DNA from 3 places in the Sutcliffiella cohnii genome. Region 1 is predicted to be linked to each of the others. Evidence: predicted binding sites of a transcription regulator. Region 1 holds the regulator's gene; each other region holds the start of a gene.
What was found. Region 1 encodes Rex, which represses fermentation and respiration genes when NADH is low (regulators of the CRP and FNR family bind a similar motif). Its sites were predicted from a motif close to TTGTGAAATATTTCACAA; they were not measured.
Positions count from the first base shown of each region.

Region 1 (4,654 bases):
AGTGAAACGACCTCCTCAAAATTATATGTAAGTATTTTTTTATTAGCACTCTAAACACTCGAGTGCTAACACAATTAATATATTAATGAATTAGTGATATTTTTGCAAGTATTTAGTTTATATTTTTTGCACATTTTTTACTTCTTTTTGTACAAAAATGATCTAACATTACGTAACACCTTTTCCATTATCTCACAATCATTTAATATTTAACCATTGTTTTTAATTATATGGATTAATTGATAAAATACAGCTGAGAATAAACTATATCTTTTTATTAGAAAACAGTTTATATGGTACAATACGTAGGAACAATTAGATAGAGGAGATTATGATGACATCAACCTATTGGAAAGTAATTATCGCCTATATTATTATGCAATTTTCTGCACTAGTTGGTATTCCACTTCTCGTTGAACTAGGAATCGGGAACGAGCTTGATTATGATGCACGAATGACATTACTTTTTAGTTATTGGACGACAATCAGCTTCACACTCGGCTTACTTATTATCCTCTGGCTGCTTCGAAAGGATTTCCAGGAAAAAGATCTACGCGGACCACAATCATCCATTTTCCAAACGATTATTTGGTCTATATTAGGTTTTTGGGTGGCTCTTTTCGGACAAGGAATAGCAGCGATGGTTCAACAGCAATTATTCGGAATAGAACCAGGCAGTGAGAATACTCAACAAATTATGGAGTTTATTAGTTCTTCTGCGGCAATTATTTTTGCGGTAGCTATTGCAGGGCCTATTTTAGAAGAAATTATCTTCCGAAAAATCATTTTCGGCGTACTATATAAGAAGTACAATTTTGCAGTAGGCTTAATTGTTAGTTCTTTATTATTTGCAGTTGTTCATCAAGAATTTGAACATCTACTTATATACTTTGTCATGGGAGCTATTTTTGCATTCCTATATGTAAAAACGAACCGAATAATTGTCCCAATTATCGCTCATGTTTCGATGAATTCCTTTGTCGTTCTAGTGCAACAAATTTTTCGTGAAGATATTGAGCGTCAACTTGAAAAACTAGAGCAAATGCAAAGCTTCATATACTTGTTTTTATAGAAGAGATAACGGAGGATATAATTTATGCGCATTACCCCATTAAGAATGGTTGTATTTTATTCCATTATGGGAATTTTATTTCTCTACCTTGCCGTCGTAACAAAAGGTGAAACGATTTGGCAATTTCACACCATTCTTTTTATGTTAATTGCAACTTTTGATTTTGGAGTGGCAATCCGGGCCTACCTTTTACACGGAAAAATTAAAGAGATGAAGAAGCAAAAATAATATTATTTTTCCTATTAGAAAAAGCAATCCCGAGGGATTGCTTTTTTAATCTTTATTCATATTTTCTAATTCCATTTTTGTTTCGGCTAATTTAGCTTTACGATACGCAATTCTAGAAATGATAATACTAATTTCGTATAAAATAAATAACGGCACAGTTACCATTAAATGTGACAACAATTCTGGTGGAGTGATAAAAGCCGCAACTACTAAAAGTATAAAATAGGCTATTTTACGGAACTTCACAAAAAATTGTGGTGTCACTATACCTAATCTAGTTAAAAACATAACGACTACAGGTAGCTGAAATAAAACTCCAAATGGAACCGTTAATTGAAATAGAAATTGAAAGTATTCATTAATGCCAATTACTTGATTAATTTCTAAGCGATTGGCAAGACCCATCATAAAAGAAACTACAAATGGAAACAAAACAAAGTAGGAAAATGCTAATCCACTTAAAAATAAAATTAAAGAAATTGGAATGTAGCTAAGTGTTACTCTACGTTCTTTCTCATATAAGCCTGGGCTAATAAAGGACCAAAGCTGATAAAAAGCAACAGGAAACGTAATAATGAACGCAATTAAAAAGGCAAACTGCATAAATACCTTAATAGGATCTGTTAAGCGAAAAGCGTTCATCGTTAAATCTCTTGCTTGCTCTGTATGTTGTAAATAGACAATAATCGGCTCTGCAAGAAAGAACCCACCAATAACGGAGGCCATAAAAAGGGAACCTACTATAATTAATCGCTTGCGCAGTTCTCCTATATGGTCATAGACCGACATTTCCTTATCTGTCATATATGTTCATCCTTACATTACTTCTTGTCTTCTTTTTTTATATCATCATCGTCATCGGCTAAACCTTTAGTAGCCTTTTTGAACTCACGTAGCGTATTTCCGGCTGCTTTCCCGAGTTCTGGCAACTTTTTCGGACCGAATATTAATAGTGCTGCAAATACAATTAATAGAATGCTTCCTGGACCTAATGGCATTCTTGTCACCTCCTCGAAATATACTTATTCTACTACTATTTTACTCAGTTGGATAGTGTTTTAGAAAATATACTAATGATTGTAATTCTACCGCTAAATCGATGTGATGAATACGTACAGTGTCTGGTACATTTATTCGCGCAGGTGTAAAGTTTAATATTCCCTTAATTCCCTTAGCGACTAGGCGATCTGTAATAGGTTGCGCAACATGAGCTGGTACTGTTAATATTGCAACTGTTACATCGTCAGGAAGCTCCATCTCTAAATCATCTAAATTGCGTACGGGAACACCTCCAATTTCTGTGCCAATCTTCGTTTCATCTACATCAAAAGCAACAGTTATCTTCGTGTTATTATTTTTTGAAAAATTGTAGTGAAGGAAAGCGGTTCCTAAATTCCCCACACCTATTAGACTAACATATGTTAATTCATCTTGGTCTAACGTTTTTCTAAAAAAAGTTAACAAATATTGAACATTATATCCGTACCCTTTTTTCCCTAACGCTCCAAAATAGCTAAAATCACGGCGAATCGTCGCTGAATCAACTTTTACCGCTTCACTTAACTCAGAAGAAGAAACTCTTTGTTTACCGGATGCATAAAGATTTTTTAAAAATCGATAATACAAAGGTAATCGTTTTGCAGTTGCTTGTGGTATTTTTAGTTGTTCGTTACTCATCCTATTCCCCCATTTACAATCCTACTTACTCTCTATTTTTTCCAATTACATTGAACGTAAACGATTTCATTCTTTTACCCTATCGCTTGCTTGAACAATTAGTAGAAGAGCGATAAACTAAGTTTAATATAGAGGTGAAAAAATGATTATTTTACAAGTAAATCAACTACATAAATATTTTGGTGCTGAACTTATTTTATCGAATATAAAGCTAGAAGTACAATCACGAGACAGAATCGCACTAGTTGGTAGAAACGGTGCTGGTAAATCAACACTTTTAAAAATAATTTCTAATCAACTCTCTTATGATAGCGGTGAAATTATTAAACCGAAGAATGTTACGATCGGTTACCTTGCACAGCATACCGGATTAGACTCAAGCCGCTCCATTTGGGAAGAATTTCTTTCTGTTTTTTCTCATCTCAAACAAATGGAAAGACAAATGAGAGACTTAGAAGAGAAAATGGCAGATCCTACACGTTTTTCTTCAGATGAAGAGTATGCCAAATTATTAAAAGAATATGATTCCCTACAAGAATCGTATAAACAACAAGGTGGCTTCCAATACGAAGCAGATATTCGGTCCATTCTTCACGGACTAAACTTTGCTACCTTTGATTATACCACACCAATTACCAGTTTGAGTGGTGGACAAAAAACAAGATTAGCTCTTGGTAAGTTACTATTAACGAAGCCAGATTTACTTATTTTAGACGAACCGACGAACCATTTAGATATAGAGACGTTAACGTGGCTAGAATCCTACTTACAAAGTTATCCTGGTGCCCTATTAATCGTTTCCCACGACCGTTATTTCCTAGACAAAGTAGTTTCTATCGTTTACGAAATATCTCGAAATGAATCCACTAAATTCATTGGAAACTACAGTAAATACTTACAACGAAAAGCAGAACAATACGAACGAGAAATGAAAATGTTTGAAAAGCAACAAGATGAAATTTCCAAGCTTAAAGATTTTGTTCAACGTAATATTGCAAGAGCGTCTACAACGAAACGGGCACAAAGTAGACAAAAGCAGTTAGATCGAATGCAGTTAATGCAGCGACCGAAAGGCGATGAAAAATCGGCCTCCTTCTCTTTTGAAATCGATAGGCAAAGCGGTAATGATGTGTTAAAAGTAGAAAACTTAACATTTTCATATGAAAATAAGCCTATCTTCGAAAATATAAACCTTTCGCTTCATCGTGGTGATAGTGTTGCGTTAGTTGGACCTAATGGCGTTGGGAAAACTACATTGTTAAAATTGCTTGTGGAGAAACTCCCTAAACAAATTGGAAAAATTCAATTTGGAGCGAATGTTTCTATTAGTTATTATGACCAACAACAAGCAGAATTACATTCCAACAAACGGGTTCTGGACGAGTTATGGGATGATTATCCTCATTTAGTAGAGAAAGAAATTCGAACTGTCTTAGGAAATTTCTTGTTTAGTGGTGATGATGTTTTAAAACCTGTTAACAGTTTAAGTGGGGGAGAAAAAGCACGTCTTGCATTATCAAAAATGATGTTGCAAAAGTCAAACGTACTTATTTTAGACGAACCGACGAACCATCTAGACCTTGATAGCAAACAAGTATTGGAAAATGCATTAATGGATTATCCAGGCACTATACTTTTCGTATCACATGACCGTTACTTTATTAACCGGATTGCCAC
Region 1 is NZ_CP018866.1:4,837,705-4,842,358, reverse strand. Features, by position in the region: gene groES (co-chaperone GroES) at 1-1, opposite strand, end outside; gene BC6307_RS24375 (CPBP family intramembrane glutamic endopeptidase) at 332-1,072, shown strand; gene BC6307_RS24370 (YdiK family protein) at 1,097-1,300, shown strand; gene tatC (twin-arginine translocase subunit TatC) at 1,346-2,104, opposite strand; gene BC6307_RS24360 (twin-arginine translocase TatA/TatE family subunit) at 2,122-2,298, opposite strand; gene BC6307_RS24355 (redox-sensing transcriptional repressor Rex) at 2,339-2,977, opposite strand; gene BC6307_RS24350 (ABC-F family ATP-binding cassette domain-containing protein) at 3,120-4,654, shown strand, end outside.

Region 2 (4,654 bases), 2.0 Mb from region 1:
CACGAATGGTTAACTGTGGATACAATTCTGGATGTTCCATTGCATCTAGTAAAGTTTCGCGATCAAATACGTTAATATTTAAGTGGTGCCCTTTTTTGTCTGCATAGCCATCAAGAATAGCTACTAAGTTAGTAATTTGAGTATCTTCTTCTTTCCCTAACGCTTTCGGAACGATAGAGAACGTGTTAGATATACCGTCTAATGCGTGATGGTAAGGGAGTTTGGATACAGAATTTAAAGAAGCAAGGGCTCCTTTCTTATCACGACCATGTAATGGGTTAGCCCCTGGTGCGAATGGCTCGCCATCTCGACGACCGTCCGGAGTATTCCCAGTTTTCTTCCCGTACACTACGTTAGAAGTAATCGTTAAGATTGACATCGTTGTCATTGAATTACGGTACGTCTCATGTTTCTTTAACTTTTTCATAAAGCTCTTCACAACTTCTACCGCGATAGAGTCAACTCTCTCGTCGTTGTTACCGTATTGAGGATAATCTCCTTCTACTACATAATCAACAGCAATGCCATTTTCATCACGAATTACTTTAACTTTAGAATGTTTAATAGCACTTAACGAGTCAGCAACGACGGATAAACCAGCAATACCAGTAGCCATTGTACGTAAAACGTCTTTATCATGCAGCGCCATTTCAATTCTTTCATAGTTGTATTTATCATGCATGTAATGAATGATATTTAACGTATTAATGTAAAGTTCTGCTAACCAATCGAGCACTTGATCATATTTAGACATTACTTCGTTGTAATCTAAATACTCGCCTTGTATTTTCTCAAACTTCGGTGCAACTTGTATTTTTGCTTTTTCATCTACGCCACCGTTAATAGCGTATAGTAAAGCTTTTGCTAAGTTCGCTCTAGCTCCGAAGAACTGCATTTGCTTACCAATTCTCATTGCAGATACACAACAAGCGATGCCGTAATCGTCACCATATTCAAGTCTCATTAAATCATCATTTTCGTATTGAATAGAGCTTGTTTTAATAGACATGTTAGAACAAAAACGCTTAAAGTTTTCAGGTAGTTGTGTAGACCAAAGAATCGTTAAGTTAGGCTCTGGAGCAGGACCTAAGTTCGTTAATGTGTGAATAAAACGGAAGGATGACTTTGTAACAAGCGGTCTGCCGTCTAATCCAATACCACCGATAGACTCAGTAACCCACGTTGGATCTCCACTAAATAAGTCATTGTATTCTGGCGTTCTAGCAAACTTCACTAAACGTAACTTCATAACGAAATGATCTACTAGTTCTTGAGCTTCTTCTTCTGTTAATCTACCTTCGCGAATATCATTTTCAATATAAATATCTAAGAAAGTAGATACTCGACCTAGGCTCATTGCTGCTCCATTTTGTTCTTTAATAGCTGCTAAATATCCGAAGTATAGCCATTGAAAAGCCTCTTTAGCTGTTTGAGCTGGCTCCGAAATATCATATCCATAAATACTTGCAAGTTCCTTTAGTTCTTGCAGTGCACGAATCTGTTCAGAAATTTCTTCTCTTAAACGGATAATATCTTCCGTCATTCTAGAGCCTGTGTCTTTTAAATCTTTTTTCTTATCTTCAATAAGGAAGTCTATTCCATAAAGTGCAACTCTACGATAGTCTCCAATAATTCTTCCGCGACCGTAAGCATCTGGTAAACCAGTAATAATTCCTACTTTTCTAGCTACTTTCATTTCATCTGTATAGGCATCGAATACACCTTGGTTATGTGTTTTTCGATGTTTGGTGAAGAAATTATCTACTTCCTTATCAATTTCGTATCCGTATGACTCTAAGGCAGTTGCTGCCATTCTTATACCGCCATAAGGTTGTAAAGATCGCTTGAATGCTTCATCTGTTTGGAAGCCAACAATTGTTTCACTATCTTTATCTAAATAAGCTGGGCCGTGAGAAGTGATAGTAGATACGATCTCTGTATCTAAATTGTATACACCGCCTCTTTCACGTTCTTCTTTCGTAAGTTCCATTACTTTCTTCCATAAGCTCTCTGTACGTTCTGTAGCCTGTGCTAAAAACGTTTCATCTCCATCATAAGGTAAAAAGTTTTGTTGGATAAAATCTCTTACATCAATTTCTTTATTCCAGTTTCCTTTGCGGAAATTTTGAGGATAGTTCATGATTTCCAACTCCTTTAAAAAGGTTAATTGAGTTTGTGATGTTTTTAACAATTTAAATATAACAAGGAACATTCAGGAAAAGGTGTGATATTTATCACATGACACGAATTTGTAAAAAATTTATTACTAAAATTTGAAAGTGTGATAAAGTTCACATTTTAGTATTAGCTTGAAGATGTATGATGTGCCCATAGAAAGAAAAGTTAAAGATTAATTGGAGGAATGAAAAATGGCACGTATAACAGAATGGAACCCAGAAAATAAAGATTTTTGGGAAAGAGAAGGGAAGCGACATGCAAGGCGTAACCTTTGGATATCTGTTTTTACATTATTATTAGCGTTTGTTATTTGGCAGATGTGGTCAGTAGTTGCAGTTCGGTTAAATGATATAGGGTTTCAGTATACAGATGAGCAATTATTTACGCTAGCAGCCATTCCAGGATTAATTGGGGCATCGTTACGATTTATTTATACATTCGCTGTTGGAAAGTTCGGCGGGCGAAACTGGGTTGTATTTTCTACAGGTGTATTAGCTATCCCAGCCATTGGTATCGGATTTGCTGTTCAAAACCCAGATACACCATATTCGGTTATGCTAATTCTTGCAGCTCTTTGTGGTTTAGGGGGAGGTAATTTCTCTTCTTCTTTAGCGAATATTAGCTTTTTCTACCCTAAAAAAGAAAAAGGAACAGCGTTAGGTATTAACGGTGGACTCGGAAATATGGGGGTATCAGTTGTACAGTTTGTTACTCCATTAGTTATTACGATCGGAACTTTCTCATTTATCGGTGGAGAAGGTCAAGTGTTACCGGATGGATCACAAGTTTGGTTACAAAATGCAGCGTTCGTTTGGGTATTACCTATTATAATTATGACGATTGTTGCGTATTTTGGAATGGATAACTTACCTAATACGAAACAATCTGTAGCAGAACAATTTGTTATTGTGAAAAGAAAGCATACGTGGATCATGACTTGGTTATATGTTGCGACATTCGGTTCATTTATTGGGTACTCAGCAGCATTTCCACTATTACTAAAAAGTACGTTCCCACAATATGTTGGTTTAGCCTTTTTAGGAGCATTTTTAGCCGCGTCGTTTAGACCGGTTGGTGGTTGGTTATCAGATAAGTTTGGAGGAGCAAAAGTAACAACATTTGTTCTAATCACGATGTCTATAGGGGCATTGCTAGTTATTTACTTCCTTGGACAACAATTTTTCACTGGTTTCTTACTTTCGTTTTTACTATTATTCATTGCAGCAGGTATAGGTTCTGGTTCTACGTTCCAGATGATACCTATCATTTTCCCAGCAAAAGAAGCAGCGCCAGTTCTTGGATTTACTGCAGCATTTGCAGCTTATGGATCATTCTTTATTCCAAAATTGTTCGGTTGGTCAATGGCTACGTCAGGAACACCAGCTACTGCGTTATATTTCTTTATCGCTTTTTACGCAATTTCTATTCTATTAAATATTTATTACTATAACCGTAAAAACGCAGAAGTAAAATGCTAATTAAGACATAAAAGAGATGGAAGGGAGTTCTTTACTTACGTGAAGAACTTCCTTTTTAACGTTAAAAGTAATTTTAGTCGAATTCTGAGCTGTAAATTTAGTAAAATAAAGGAAAGGAGGGGTATTTTTGATTAGACAAGCTGTAGGGGCGATAGCGAAAAGAGAAAATGGCGATATTTTACTAGTAGAAAAAGTTAAATGGCATGATAAAAATGGAAATAAAATTAACACTACTGCTGAGTGGGATATACCAAAAGGTGGCGTCAAAAGTGAAGATGAATCACTACAACAGGCGCTTATTAGAGAGTTAAAAGAAGAAACTGGATCTGCCGAATGGGAAATTGTATCACAATATGATGCGAAGATTCAGTTTACTTTTCCAACTTCTATTCAAGAAAAGATTGGTTACAAAGGTCAGAGCACGACATTGTTTCATGTCGTGTATACGGGTAATAATGACGTGTTTACACCAATTGATACAGAAATAAAAAGCTGTCGATGGGTTTCTAAAGAAAACATAGTCGATATAATAGCGCATGAAGAAACGAAGCATTTTTTAACTAAATATGTTTTATGAGCATAGGGAGGCTGTCCAATAAACCTCAAAACAGTGTAGAATCAATTCGTTTTTCCATTGTTTTTCATGTAAGGATTTCATACAGAAGGTAGAATCATTATACATAGTATTTTTGATTGGGCTAAACTACATTCTATACAAACTACACATAATGAAAAATTTGTACGTACAGCTCATGAAAATTTAAGAATACTTATGAGGGTAACGAACAAAAAAGGTCCTAAAAGTCAGATTCTACTGACTTTTAGGACAGCCCCGTTATTTAATAAACATTTCCTTTTTCATCTACAAATACAGATTTTACTACCGTTCTCTCAAAGTCATCTCCATTAGCAGTTTTTCCTTTAAAATCAATCGTTATGTTGTAAACACCTGCTTTTGAAAGGGTAATAGGTAGTTTTTCCTTTTGTGCCATTTGTTT
Region 2 is NZ_CP018866.1:2,832,769-2,837,422, reverse strand. Features, by position in the region: gene pflB (formate C-acetyltransferase) at 1-2,140, opposite strand, end outside; gene BC6307_RS14150 (NarK family nitrate/nitrite MFS transporter) at 2,370-3,656, shown strand; gene BC6307_RS14145 (NUDIX hydrolase) at 3,784-4,233, shown strand; gene BC6307_RS14140 (esterase/lipase family protein) at 4,496-4,654, opposite strand, start outside.
Region 2: pflB (formate C-acetyltransferase) is a predicted target of Rex. The motif match lies at 2,174-2,191, and genes of this name have one in related genera.

Region 3 (4,654 bases), 2.2 Mb from region 1:
CCGTTTCTCCTTTAGGAGCAAAGAAGGAAAGGTTTATGACAATAATTAATATTAGGATGATGCCTAAAAAGAGAATAGAACCTCCGATTGCTTGGAACATTTGGTATGGAATCCATTCTAAAGCTTGTGGAGCATCACCATAAGTAGAGAAGGATGAACGTCTTGGAGCACCAAGTAATCCAGCAGCATGCATAGCGCTAGACATAAAGAACATACCAACTGACCATACGATTGTTTGAACAATTGCTAATTTGTTCATCGCTTTTGTCATTACTCGTCCTGTTAGATGAGGGATGAGCCAATATGCAATACCGAAAAATGTTAAAATGACAGATGTTGCTAACGTTAAATGGAAATGTCCAGTTACCCAAATTGTATTATGAACAACTTGGTTTAGTTGGTGACTTGCGTTTACTAATCCACCCGCACCAGCTGGAATGAAAAATAGCATCCCAACAAACGGAGCAAAAAACCGTGCATCTCCCCAAGGTAGCTTTTTAAACCAACCGAAAAGTCCGGTTGCACCTTTAGAACGACCGTATAATTCAAAAGTTGCGAATAGAGAAAACGCAGTCATTAATGATGGAATGACAACCATAAAAGTTAAAGCTACTTGTATAAATTTCCACGTTGGATCAATCCCAGGTTCTGTTAATTGGTGATGGAATCCAACCGGAATGGAAAATAGTAAGAAAAGTATAAATGACAGTCTTGCCAATGCGTCTGAAAATATTTTTCCACCAATAATCTTTGGAATAATAACATACCAAACCATGTAAGCAGGTAATAACCAAAAATATACTAACGGATGACCAAAATACCAAAATAACGTTCTACTTACTAATACGTCTATCGTGTCTACAAAGCCTAAAGACCACGGTAAGAACTGAACTAACATAGCAGCAGCTACACCTAACGTAGCTACAAGCCACATAACCATATTAATAATAACCATGAAGCTTAATAAAGGAGTTACTTTTCCTTTGTTTGTTTTTTTCCATTTAGAGTAATGTGTAAACATTCCAAAGCCACTAACCCAGCTACCAACAACAACTAAAGTTAACCCAATATAAAAGCCTGGATGAGCTTGTAGTGGGGCATAAAATGTATAAAGAACACTAGCTTCATTTAAAAGGATAAAAGTTGCAGTAATAGCTGTTCCAATCGTCATTAGCCAAAAGCCAATCCAACCAGCTTTTCTTACACCACTGGATAATGTACCAGCAGTTCGACTTAACCCAGCAAATTGAAAGCCTATGATGAAAAAGGTTGTTAAAACAAGGGCTAATAAAACTCCATGTACAGTAAGAATTTGATAATAGCCAATATTTCCTGGAAGTTGAAATTCCCCTGTTCGAACTAACACTTGTAGTAATCCTGCCAGACCACCTAATAATAATGCGATAAAAGCGACATACAAGTGAGCCATAGCTAATTTTCCATCTTTACGGTCTACTTTATTACTCCACATTTTTAATCACCTCGAAAGTTGACGTCATCATGTGATGACCGACACCACAATATTCATTGCATAACACTAAAAATTCACCTTCGCGATTAAACTGAGCTGTAAGTGTACTGACGTAACCTGGTTCAACCATCATATTGATATTTGTACCAGGTACTTGGAAACCGTGGATTACATCTACTGTTGTAACACTAATATGAACAGTAGCTCCAAGTGGAATCTGTACATGACTCGGTTCATAATGAAAAGCAGAAGCAACCATCGTTAATTCATATTCATTTTCCCCAACTTGCTTTAAGCCAGGTTCATTAAAAGGAGGAGTTTCTGCCACTTTTTCTGGATCAATCGTAACTAAACAACTAGGTGGTTGATTTCCTAAGTAAAAGGCACTTACACCAATGGTTGATAAAAAAACTAACAATGTAGCAATACCAAAAATTAACCAAATTTTTTCAAACTTATGGATGTGCATATCCATTCACCTTCCCTTATATACGACTTAAAAATAAAAAGTAAACGCCAAACCAAGTAATAATTAAGAAACCACCAAGGATAAACACGGAAACTAAAGTTCCTCTTAAGTTAGATGGTTTTTCCGTCTTCACAACCGTCTTTTTTACTAGTTCAGGTTTCGCCATCTTTCAATCTCCTTTCTGTCATTAATTGCTGCTTACTCTCATCATACAAAATCAAATTGCAAATGATAGCGCTTTTTCTTATGTTCACAAATGGTTCATTCTTAATGTTTACACTATAAAAATAGGGGAAAATTGATAGGTAAATAATAGTGACTAGTTTCACAGTTTGAGGAATGTGAAAAAAGTGTGAAAAATAAAATGATTATTCCTAAGCGAGGTACAATATGTATTCATGTATGCTAATCTAGTAATATGCTACGTAAAATATCACAAAGCAGCATTTTAATAATAGAGGTGAAAAACATGTTTAGTTTTTATAGTAAGTTGTCTTCGGAAGTGTATGACATCGATAAGCCAGTTGGACATTCTTTTGGTGATATCGAATATTACATGGATCGGCTTAAAAATTGTAATGGGAAAATATTAGAGCCAGCAACAGGAACAGGGAGAATACTTATACCACTTTTACAACAAGGCTTTAAAGTGGAAGGGTTTGATGTTTCGGAAGAGATGCTTTCCATTTGTCAAAAGAATTGCGAGGAAAACGGGGTTTCTACTAAATTATTTATTGATAGGATGGAATCTTTTACATCGGATTCCAAGTATGAAGCAATTATCGTTCCGACAGGTACTTTTTTGTTGCTGTTTGAACGAGAAGAATCATTAAGAGCTTTGAAAAACTTTTACAATCATTTACAGAATAACGGAAAATTAATAATAGATATACATCTTCCAGATAATCTGTCACTCAATGATAGCAGCGAACGATATTGGGAATTAAGTAACGGAGAAATTATTACTTTAAGATATAATACCGTGAAAATTGATTATGTTAAGCAATATAGCATATCGCATGGTAGATATGAAAAGTGGAGAAATGGGAAACTAATTCAAACAGAATTAGAACAGTTTCCGATTAGATGGTACGGGGTAGAGGAATTTAAGATGATTTTAGAAAAAGTTGGATTCGAAGATATTGTTATTTCAGCTAACTATAAGTATGGAAAATACCCAACTAATAATGAGGATACTATTACGTTTGAAGCAACTGTAAAAAAATTATTTTAAATATAATGAACAAAACAAAGGTGTTCGCAATAAGTTAAACGAATGCCTTTGTAGCGTACTATGTACATAACAATACATCTTTTAAAAGGAAATGATCCCTAATTATTATTGGGTTCATTCATCAAGATGCTTTTAACCCTAATAAAATATCCATTTTGCCATAATCTTGGACATATATAGAAGTGATAACAGTCTCAGAATGTAGATAATACTCTTTCTGTTCACTTAAAACATTAGGTGGAGTAATATCTGTTTTAATTCCAATTTCCGAAATTTGCATTGTTAAATTTCCAACAATCATATTTCCTAGTTCTCCAGTGAATGATAGTAACATCTCACCTTCTACCTCCATACCAAACAACATCCCAGCTAGCTTTTGAAATACTGTACTTTCTCCTTGAATAATTAATTGTGCATGAATATCGCCAATTAACGTAATTAATACACCTAATGAAATATCAGTCGTTTCTTGTATATAAAGCTTTGGCTCTGCATAGCTAATGGAGGCTGGAATAATCGCTTTAACGGATTCTATAGCTCCTGTAATTACATGCTGAATTGATAAATCTAATGACATTTAAACCACACTCCAACTACATTTAATTATCCTAACATAAAGTAAATTAAGACTATATTAGGGATGAGAGATAAAGACCGAACTTCCTCATTTAGTTAAACTTTCTTTCATTATCATAAATATCAGATTATTTTTCAACAAATTTCTACAAAAAACACTATTAAAAAACACGTTTTAGTTGAAAATTAATGTTAGTTATTTTATAGTTTCCCTTTAAAAGAATTTTGAGGAGTGTTCATCATGTCACAACTAACAATGAAATTTACTGCAAAAGATGAATCTGAAGTAGTTTTAAGGCCTATAACTTTACAAGACGCAGAAGATATCGTTACAGCTGTAACGTCTATAATAGAAGCGGGAGAATATATTCAAAAAGATGTACCTCGGACTGTTGAAGAAGAAAGACAATTTATCCAAAGTATGATGGATAATGAAAATATGTATATGGGTGTGGAGCGAGAAGGAAAAGTAATTGGTATCGCACGAATTATTAGAGGAGATATAAAAATGAAGCGTCATACTGGGTTGTTTAGAACTTGGATTATAGAGGACGCTCAAGGTCTAGGAATTGGCAAAAAAATAATGGAGTACACGAATGCTTGGTGTAAACAGTATAAGTTACGAAAATTATGTTTAACGGTTTTCTCTACGAATAAACCAGCCTATAAATTATACGAACGCTATGGCTTTGTTGAAGAAGGAGTACAAAAGGAACAAGCATACATTAACGGCCAATATGTAGATGAAATATTAATGGCCCAATTTTACTCAGACAAATAAAATAAAAATAAATTTCCATAAAATGAGTAATGTAGTTATGTTAGTTTTCAGATATAATAAAACTGCACAACAACACAACTCCTTTAAAACGTTGCTTTCCCTTTCAACTATGGGAAAGCTTTT
Region 3 is NZ_CP018866.1:2,089,522-2,094,175, forward strand. Features, by position in the region: gene BC6307_RS10305 (b(o/a)3-type cytochrome-c oxidase subunit 1) at 1-1,471, opposite strand, end outside; gene BC6307_RS10310 (cytochrome c oxidase subunit II) at 1,461-1,940, opposite strand; gene BC6307_RS10315 (cytochrome c oxidase subunit 2A) at 1,957-2,106, opposite strand; gene BC6307_RS10320 (class I SAM-dependent methyltransferase) at 2,410-3,174, shown strand; gene BC6307_RS10325 (chemotaxis protein CheX) at 3,296-3,751, opposite strand; gene BC6307_RS10330 (GNAT family N-acetyltransferase) at 3,992-4,531, shown strand.
Region 3: BC6307_RS10315 (cytochrome c oxidase subunit 2A) is a predicted target of Rex. The motif match lies at 2,254-2,271, and genes of this name have one in related genera.